2 regions of the Planococcus rifietoensis genome follow, and region 1 is predicted to be linked to the other one. Evidence: riboswitches for the same ligand, from Rfam matches in the RefSeq annotation. Region 1 holds a riboswitch; the other holds the start of a gene.

Region 1 (4,415 bases):
GCTGAAATGCTGCATCAGACGAACAGTACAGCGGTCCTCACAGGACGCGTTGTCAGTGATCAAGATGAATTATTGGCCTATAGCACAGGCACGTTCAAATTATAAATTGTGATCGCTCCTATTCGCTTCTAGCGAATAGGAGTTTTTTGATTGGCTGCAATTGGAAGCCGTTCTCTTGACCCACCAGCCGCGGCTTGTTATAATTACTTTTAATTAAAGATATTTTAATTCGAAGTAAAGAGGTGAAATATAAATGGAGTTCTCCAACCAAAACCTGAAAGCTGTAACGGTTTTGATTCGCGCTGCGGATGCGGTCCATGATGCCATTAAACGCGACGTGGCGGGATACGGCTTGAATGCGACCGAATTCTCGGTGCTCGAACTGCTCTATCATCAAGGCCGGCAACCGATACAGGCAATCGGCAAGAGAGTGTTGATTGCAAGCAGCAGCATCACCTATGTGGTCGATAAGCTGGAGCACAAGGGCTATGTCGAACGGGAAGCGTGCAAAGAAGACCGGCGCGTGACTTATGCGCTTTTGACGGACGACGGCCAGGAATTGATGAAGCGGATTTTTCCTGAACATGAACGGCAGATGGATAAAGTGTTTGCCGGACTTGGGCAAGAGGAAGTAGTGGAGTTGATTGAGAAGCTGAAAAAAGTCGGCTACGAGGCACAAGACAGTATGGAACCGAAAGATAGAATATTAAAAGACAAGGAGCGGTATGCATGAACGAATTGAAAGGGATCCACCATGTAACGGCGATTACGAGCAGCGCCGAGAAGAATTATGAATTTTTCACGTATGTATTGGGCATGAGATTGGTCAAGAAAACGGTGAACCAAGATGATATCCAAACCTATCACTTGTTTTTCGCTGACGATAAAGGCTCAGCCGGGACTGATATGACTTTCTTTGATTTTCCGGGAATCCCGAAAGGCTCTCACGGCACGAACGAAATTTACAAGACAGCTTTCCGGGTACCGACGGATGAAGCGCTTAGCTATTGGGAAAAACGTTTCGACAAATACGAAGTGCAGCATACGGCCATAACCGAGCAATTCGGCGTCAAAACTTTGTCGTTCACAGACTTCGATGACCAGCAGTATATGCTCGTATCGGATGAGAACAATGAAGGCGTACAGGCAGGCACGCCGTGGCAGCAAGGCCCGGTCCCGCTTGAATTTGCCATTACCGGCCTTGGCCCGATCCATATCCGCATCGGGCAATTCGATTACTTGAAGGAAGTGCTCGAAAAGGCGATGCATATGAAAGAAATCGCTGAAGAAGGATCGCTTCATCTGTTCGAGATGGGCGAAGGCGGCAACGGTGCGCAAGTGATTGTCGAACATAATGCAGAATTGCCATCCGGCCAGCAAGGTTTTGGCACGGTGCATCACGCCGCGTTCCGCGTGGCGGATCGCGAAGCATTGAACGAATGGACCAGCCATATGCAGGAAATCGGATTCTCGACTTCCGGCTATGTCGACCGCTTCTTCTTCGAATCATTGTATGCACGGGTCGCACCCGGTCTATTGTTCGAATGGGCAACGGATGGCCCGGGCTTCATGGGCGACGAGCCATATGAAACACTTGGGGAGAAACTCTCTTTGCCGCCGTTTTTGGAACCGAAGCGCGAACAGATCGAAAGCATGGTGCGGCCGATTGATACGGTGCGCAGCACGAAGGATATCGAAAAAGAATACCTATAAGAAAAATCCGGCACTGCTCACAATGGGCAGTGCTTTTTTATGAGAAGACAAAGAGGAAAGAATGTCCAAAAAACTGAAATAATGGGACGATTTTGGGAACTTATTCCACTTATGTTCGTAAGTATAGATAGTACAAGGGAAGGGGAGAAGGGCAATGCCGAAATGCCAAAATTGCGGAACAACATGGACATGGGGACAGACCGTCTGCCGCCTGTTCACACTTGGGGAGAGCTTACCTTGCCCGTCTTGCAGGCAGGAGCAATTCATGACGATGGAATCGCGGAAAAAGACCAGTTTGTTTGTCTTTGCCGCTCCGCTCATCATGTTTATTTCGGTCGCTTTCGGTATTGACCCGTTCGTTTCCCTCGCCCTGTTCCTGGCTTCCTTTTTAGTGATCATGGGCATCTACCCATTTTTTATCGAATTGACAGACGAGCGTGGGCCGATGTGGTGACTGGTGAAATCCGAGTTTCTTTATAGGGAATGAGTTGGCTGTGGGCGACAAATGAAGATTCTTTTCTGGACAGCCCCTGAAGCTTGCGCTAAACTTACAGATAATCATCTATAGCGTTCTTCGGGGTCGGGTGAAATTCCCAATCGACGGTAACGGAGCAATCCGAAGCCCGTGAGCCTTTCGGGGCAGGATTTGGTGCAAGTCCAAAGCCGACAGTTAAAGTCTGGATGGGAGAAGAACCGTCAAGCAGCCTACTAGCAATCGCTTAGGTTTATTTGATATGAACTTTCAAGGCCCCTTTCTTTTTATGGAAGGGGCCTTTTTTGCATACTATGGATGATCAACTGAATAGTATTCCTTCGGGGTCGGGTGAAATTCCCAATCGACGGTAACGAAGCAATTCGAAGCCCGTGAGCCTTTCGGGGCAGGATTTGGTGCAAGTCCAAAGCCGACAGTTAGAGTCTGGATGGGAGAAGGAAGAACACGGAAATTATAGAGTTTTCTATAGTTCTATTTCCTATTGTCTTCTAACCCATTGGCTAATCAATGGGTTTTTATTTTGTTCTGAAAGGTGTGATCAAGTGGACGATCAGCAAATCATGAAGCAAGCACTGGAGTTGGCGCGTTCAGCTGCCGGGCAGACGTCCCCCAACCCGCTCGTCGGATCGGTGATTATCAAAGATGGGCGCATCATCGGCATGGGCGCGCATCTAAAAGCAGGGCAAGCGCATGCAGAAATCCATGCGCTGAATATGGCAGACACTGAAGCGCGGGGCGCGGATTTATATGTGACGCTGGAGCCTTGCAGCCATCATGGCCGGACTGGGCCTTGCGCAGATGCGATTATAAAAGCCGGCATTCGCCGTGTCGTCGTCGCAGTGCTGGATCCGAATCCGCTCGTTTCGGGCCAGGGCATCCAAAAGCTTGAAAATGCCGGGGTTATTGTAGAGACCGGTGTCTGCGAGCAGGAAGCTGCGGAGTTGAACCGGATGTTCTTCACCTTTATCCGCAAAAACCGGCCGTTCGTCACATTGAAGCATGCCATCACGCTAGACGGCAAAATCGCTGTATACGGCGGCCGTTCAGAAAAGATTACGGGGCCTGAAGTGCAGCGCGATGTCCACAAACTGCGCTTGCTGCACGACGCCATCCTCGTCGGGGCCCAGACCATTGCACTCGATAACCCCCGTTTGACCAATCGGTTTGCCGGTTCCCCGAAGCAGCCGATCCGCGTCATCTTGGATCGCCACCTGCGCATCCCAATAGAGAGCCACGTCATTCAAGTACCTGATGCCCCTACTTGGATTATCGTCGGATCACAGGCCGATATCGACAGCCGCGGAACATTTCCGGATCATGTCCGCATTCTCCAACTGGACACGCCGGATGTGGAAATCGCTGCCGCATTGGAATTGCTTGCTGAGCAAAAGGTGTTGTCTGTCCTTGTGGAAGGCGGCCAAAAAATCAATACCGCTTTCTTGAAAAGCGGGCAAGTGGATGAAGTTGCTACGTATATTGCACCGATTATTCTCGGTGGCGAAGGAACCGTTTCCGTCTTCGGCGACCTGCAAACCAGTTCTGCGTCAAACGGCATTCGCTTGGAGACACAGAAGGTAGAACGCCTCGGAACGGATCTGAAGATCATCTCCACCTTAAAGGAGTGACACAAATGTTTACAGGCATTATTGAAGAAAAGGGGCAACTCGCCGGCATCAAGCGCGGCGCATCCAGCATGGAAATGACGATCCGTGCAAATGTTGTCTTAGAAGAGACGAAAATCGGCGATAGCATTTCAGTCGAAGGGGTCTGTTTGACCGTGACTTCTTTATCAAGCGGCCGTTTCACGGTGGATGTCATGCCGGAAACCTTCCACGGCACGACCCTTTCTTCACTTAGTACATCCAGTGCTGTCAATCTGGAACGTGCCATGGCGGCGAATGGCCGTTTCGGCGGACATCTTGTCGCGGGCCATATCGATGGGGTCGGCAAGATCTTGCGCAAGCGCCCACAGGAAAATGCCATGTATATCGATATAGCGGCGCCTCCTGAATTGCTTGCGCAGTCGATCGTCAAAGGGTCCGTCGCGATCGACGGCATCAGCTTAACGATTTTCGAACTCAGCGAAAATCATTTGACCGTTTCGCTTATCCCGCATACGGCAGGAGAAACGACTTTGGGCAGCAAAAAAGTAGGCGATTCGGTCAATCTTGAAACCGATATGTTCGGGAAGTACGTGCAGCGTTTTATG
Region 2 (4,415 bases), 1.5 Mb from region 1:
GAGCTTCACGACAGAGCTCGACGACTGGGCAGCAGCCGAACTGGATGAAGACCGCATCGAACAGGTCATGACGAATTTGATCGATAATGCACTTCGACATACTCCTCAGGGAGGGCAAGTGCATGTGCATGTCGAAAACATGGGAGACTACGCAAAAGTTTCGATCAACGATACCGGGGCGGGAATTACAGAGAAAGACCTGGAATTCGTCTTTGAGCGTTTCTATAAAGCCGATAAGGCAAGGACGCTCGGCAAAGGCGGCACAGGGCTCGGTCTCGCGATTGCCAGCAATATCATCAAAGCGCATTCGGGAGAAATCCGCGCCGAAAGCAAATTCGGCGAAGGCACTTCGTTCATCTTCACATTGCCGCTGAAGGCGATGTAACTTTTTTGTTGTCGTGACGACTAATCCAAGGAACGGGGGGAGTTGCGTGAATGACTCCGTGTTTCATCGGCTATACGATCAATACCATCAGGATGTCTTTCAGTTTTTGGTGTATTTAGTAAAGGACCGGCATGTGGCAGAAGATTTGATGCATGAAGTTTATGTGAGGGTGCTGCGCGCTTATGACCGGTTCCAAGGAAAGAGTTCGGAAAAGACCTGGCTCTTTTCGATCGCCAAAAATGTCGCCATCGACCATTTCCGCAAGACCGCAGTGAGGAAAAAGCATTCGATGGATTTCTTCGACTGGGAAACCCAACAATTGGTGTCGACTGAACGCATACCGGAAGAAGTTTCATTGCTTAATGAAGACAAGATCCGCTTGTACCAAATGCTCGATTTGTGTACAGGGGACCAAAAGCTCGTCATCATCATGCGCTATTTCCAAGATCTCTCCATTGCGGAAACTGCTGAAGTCCTGGAGTGGTCGGAAGGCAAAGTCAAGACGACACAGCACCGGGCGATCCGGTCCCTCCGCCAAAAATTACTAGAAGCAGAAGGGGGAGGAGAATATGCCGAATGACAAATGGAACGATGAAGAAATCGAAAATTTGTTGCGGGATTTCCCCAAAATACAAGACAGGCGGCCAAAAGCCGAAGTGTATAAAAAGCTTTCCCATAAAGAGCAAACACCCAAGCAGCCGAAGCGCTGGCTGCCGCTGCTGGTTGCCATCGTCGCATTTTTGAGCATCTCAGTACTTGTGGTTTCCTTGCTGCAGCAGAACGGAACCGACTCTAGCAGCAGCAGTAGTGAAAGCAGCGACGCGGAGTCGACCATGTCGACAGATGAAGCGCAGACAGAACAAACTGAACAAGCGGAAAGGGAAACACAAGAGTCTGAAGGGGCAGCGAGTTTGGCTGCGGAAGACCCGCAAGTACAGCGGAGTGCAGTTTATGAGAGTGAGATAGATGGTGCGCATGTGTTTCGTATCGGGCTTGCTTACAATGGCTATGTCGTACCGATCAGTTTTGTCATTCCAAGTCAAGACATGGAAGAACCGGCTGCACTTGAATTATACGAAGCATTCGCCGGGCAAATTGATGAAACCGGATTGGGTTTTGATGAGTACCACCCTTATGAAGGAGAGCTCCAGCAAAACGATTCAACAATCAGCCATTTCCTGCCGGACGGGCAAACTTATGATCAAGGTTCGTCTTCCACTTTGCTGTATCTGAATAGTTTAAAGGAAACGTTCATGGATCAGCAGGAAATCCGTGTATTGAATGAAGACGGGGAGGCAGCGCAATTATCTCATGTGGGGACGGTGGAACCGCTCGTTCCGGGCGAACAAGGGCAAAGCTTTTACTTGCTTGCTTCGTCAACGGGTGACTGGCATTTGGCTCCCGCTTACGGCATGTCGCCAGGGAACGTGAAAGAAGCGCTATTGTCACTTCAGCAATCGCCGAATGACGACTACCGTTCACCGGTTCCGGAAGAGATCAATTATCGCGTCGAAGTGGACGGGACAAATGCCGACTTGATATTCGAAGAGCCGTTGGATTTGGATGCGCTTGATGAAGCGGAAGCGATGCAGATGGTCGAAAGCATGGCGCTGACTGCGCAATCCTATGGCTCTGCACTTACGCTATCCAATACAGAACAAACGGAATGGGCAGGCTTCGATTTCACTAGAGAATTGGAACTGCCGGTTTCACCCAACCGGATCGACTGGCCAAAAAAATAAAAAAAGGCAGTGATGTAAGCAGTATGGTTTACATTGCTGTCTTTTTTTTATAAGATTAAGTTGTATAAAAAAATATCGATTCATCTTCGGGGCAGGGTGCAATTCCCTACCGGCGGTAATTGGACATCATGGTCCATCAGCCCGCGAGCCGTAAAAAGCAGGATTTGGTGAGATTCCAAAGCCGACAGTATAGTCTGGATGGGAGAAGGTGAAGGTACGGACGCATGCCGTTTGTTAATAACGGACCGTTTATTTCAGTGTGCCTGACTCTCCCTTAAGCAAACCTTGCTTAAGGGATTTTTTAGGCAGCATGCGTTCCGAACCTTTCTTCTGGTGAATCACGACAAGGAGAGAGGAACATGAAGAACAAGAAATTGCAATCGATGATCGTCATCGGTATGCTAAGCAGCATCTCATTTGTATTGATGCTATTCAATTTTCCGCTGCCGGCATTGCCAGCATTTTTGAAAGTGGATTTCAGTGATGTGCCCGCGTTGATCGCGGCGATTACGATGGGGCCTGTAGCAGGCATTTTGGTAGCATTCTTTAAGAACGTATTGGACTGGATCTTTTCGGGAAGCCCGACTGGCGTACCTGTAGGGCACATGGCGAATTTCGCGACGAGCCTATTGTTCATTTTGCCGGTCTATGCCATTTACCGTAAAGTTTCCACAAAAAAAGGCATCGCATTCGGTTTGGTGATCGGGACATTCTCGATGGCAATCGGCATGAGCTTGCTCAATTATTTCGTCTTTTTGCCGATGTACACGTATTTCCTGAACATGCCTGAACAGACAGGGAACGCATTGTACACGACCATTGTCCTCGGAATCCTGCCGTTCAACTTGATCAAAGGCTTAGCACTTACGACCGTCGTTTTATTGATCTTCGGCAGCATGCATACGTGGATTGAAAAACAACGTTCCTATTATTTATCATAAAAAGAAGCGGCTGGAAGATGATTCTTCCGGCCGCTTTTTCTATTGACCAAAATTTGGTCAGTCTTCGTATTTAAGTGGATCTCCTTCAAATGGCTCGTCTGACACTTTAATGGAATCGGTCGGGCATCCTTCAAATGCGTCTTCCATATCCTCCATCAGCTCATCTGGCACTTGTTCAGTCCCCGTGTTATCATCAAGAATAACGAAGGCGATGCCCTCATCATCATAATCGTAAATGTCTGGTGCCGCTGCTCCGCAAGCCCCGCATGCGATACACGTATCTTTATCAACAATGGTATATTTAGCCATTCCAGTTCCTCTCCTTTATCTCCGAACAAGTTCAGTTATACTATCGTGTTTATTCTATAGATATTTCATGATTTTTTCAACCCAAAACCGCCAGGAGGGTAATTCAGTGCGATTCGATGAAGTCGTTTTAGCAATCATGAAAGCGGTAGACGGTCAACGGACCGTATCTTCCCCTTATCATTTAATTAAAGGAAAGAAATCAGGGCAAACGATTCAGGACATCGGCTATTTTGGACTGCATCCTTATTTTGCCGTACTCCCGAAACTGGACAAGCAAGAATACCTCGCGTCCATCGACAGGCTGCAAGCTCAAGGCTTACTGATCCCGGATGACAGCAGCGTCCGGCTCGATCGCTCCGCATTCGATTTGGACATTCCGGCTACGCCGTTGAACGGCTGGAAATACAGGGGCAATGAACATCGGTTTTTTGCGCGTTTGTCACTAGTAGTGCAGACGATGTCCAATTTCATGCAAGGCCATAAGCGCTTTGATCCAGTTGTTGCCGATGAAACGGTGCAGGCATGGGCAAAGGCTTATTTGAACCGCATCGATTTTCGTTCTGCTGCTGTTCAAGAGGCTTTCAAAAATCAAATCGAAACCAGCTTGGCTTTGGCAAAAACAACGGAAGCGCATAAACAAATCCTGGTGGAGCGATTGTCGGGCTATGGAGTCGGCGGGCTCACCTGGGATCAATTAGCTATGCAGCAGAACCTCATGCCGATAGATGTGAAAGTTGCAGCTGTTGAAGCTGTACACGCTTGGCTGGACGTGATTGAAGGCATGGAATATCCTTTGCTAACGGGCATGCTTGAAGGCATCATCCAACAATCCGCCTTGACGGAATCGGCGAAACGAACACAAAATCTGTCCGAGCGCGGATTTTCACTCCAGCAGATTGCCGAGCTCCGGCAACTGAAAACCAGTACGATCGAGGATCATTTCGTGGAGATGGCCATGAACGACCCGGCGTTCAGCTTTGTGCCCTTTATGGATGAGCATTTGTTTCAATCGATCCATCGCATCAGCAAAGAGTTGAA

Evidence for each region. A riboswitch is a leader RNA that binds a small molecule or an ion and turns the genes downstream of it on or off. The one in region 1 is predicted to bind FMN.
Region 2: it holds a riboswitch for FMN, as region 1 does, so the genes downstream of both, AUC31_RS08050 (ECF transporter S component) here and ribD (bifunctional diaminohydroxyphosphoribosylaminopyrimidine deaminase/5-amino-6-(5-phosphoribosylamino)uracil reductase RibD) in region 1, are expected to answer to the same signal.

The regions. Positions count from the first base shown of each region.
Region 1 covers NZ_CP013659.2:100,437-104,851, forward strand. The annotation lists gene AUC31_RS00495 (PaaI family thioesterase) at 1-105, shown strand, start outside; gene AUC31_RS00500 (MarR family winged helix-turn-helix transcriptional regulator) at 254-733, shown strand; gene AUC31_RS00505 (ring-cleaving dioxygenase) at 730-1,713, shown strand; gene AUC31_RS17540 (TIGR04104 family putative zinc finger protein) at 1,868-2,167, shown strand; FMN riboswitch at 2,280-2,410, shown strand; FMN riboswitch at 2,519-2,649, shown strand; gene ribD (bifunctional diaminohydroxyphosphoribosylaminopyrimidine deaminase/5-amino-6-(5-phosphoribosylamino)uracil reductase RibD) at 2,749-3,831, shown strand; gene ribE (riboflavin synthase) at 3,837-4,415, shown strand, end outside.
Region 2 covers NZ_CP013659.2:1,618,255-1,622,669, reverse strand. The annotation lists gene AUC31_RS08065 (ATP-binding protein) at 1-385, shown strand, start outside; gene sigX (RNA polymerase sigma factor SigX) at 432-965, shown strand; gene AUC31_RS08055 (hypothetical protein) at 955-2,127, shown strand; FMN riboswitch at 2,206-2,341, shown strand; gene AUC31_RS08050 (ECF transporter S component) at 2,487-3,068, shown strand; gene AUC31_RS08045 (ferredoxin) at 3,126-3,377, opposite strand; gene AUC31_RS08040 (YpbB family protein) at 3,484-4,415, shown strand, end outside.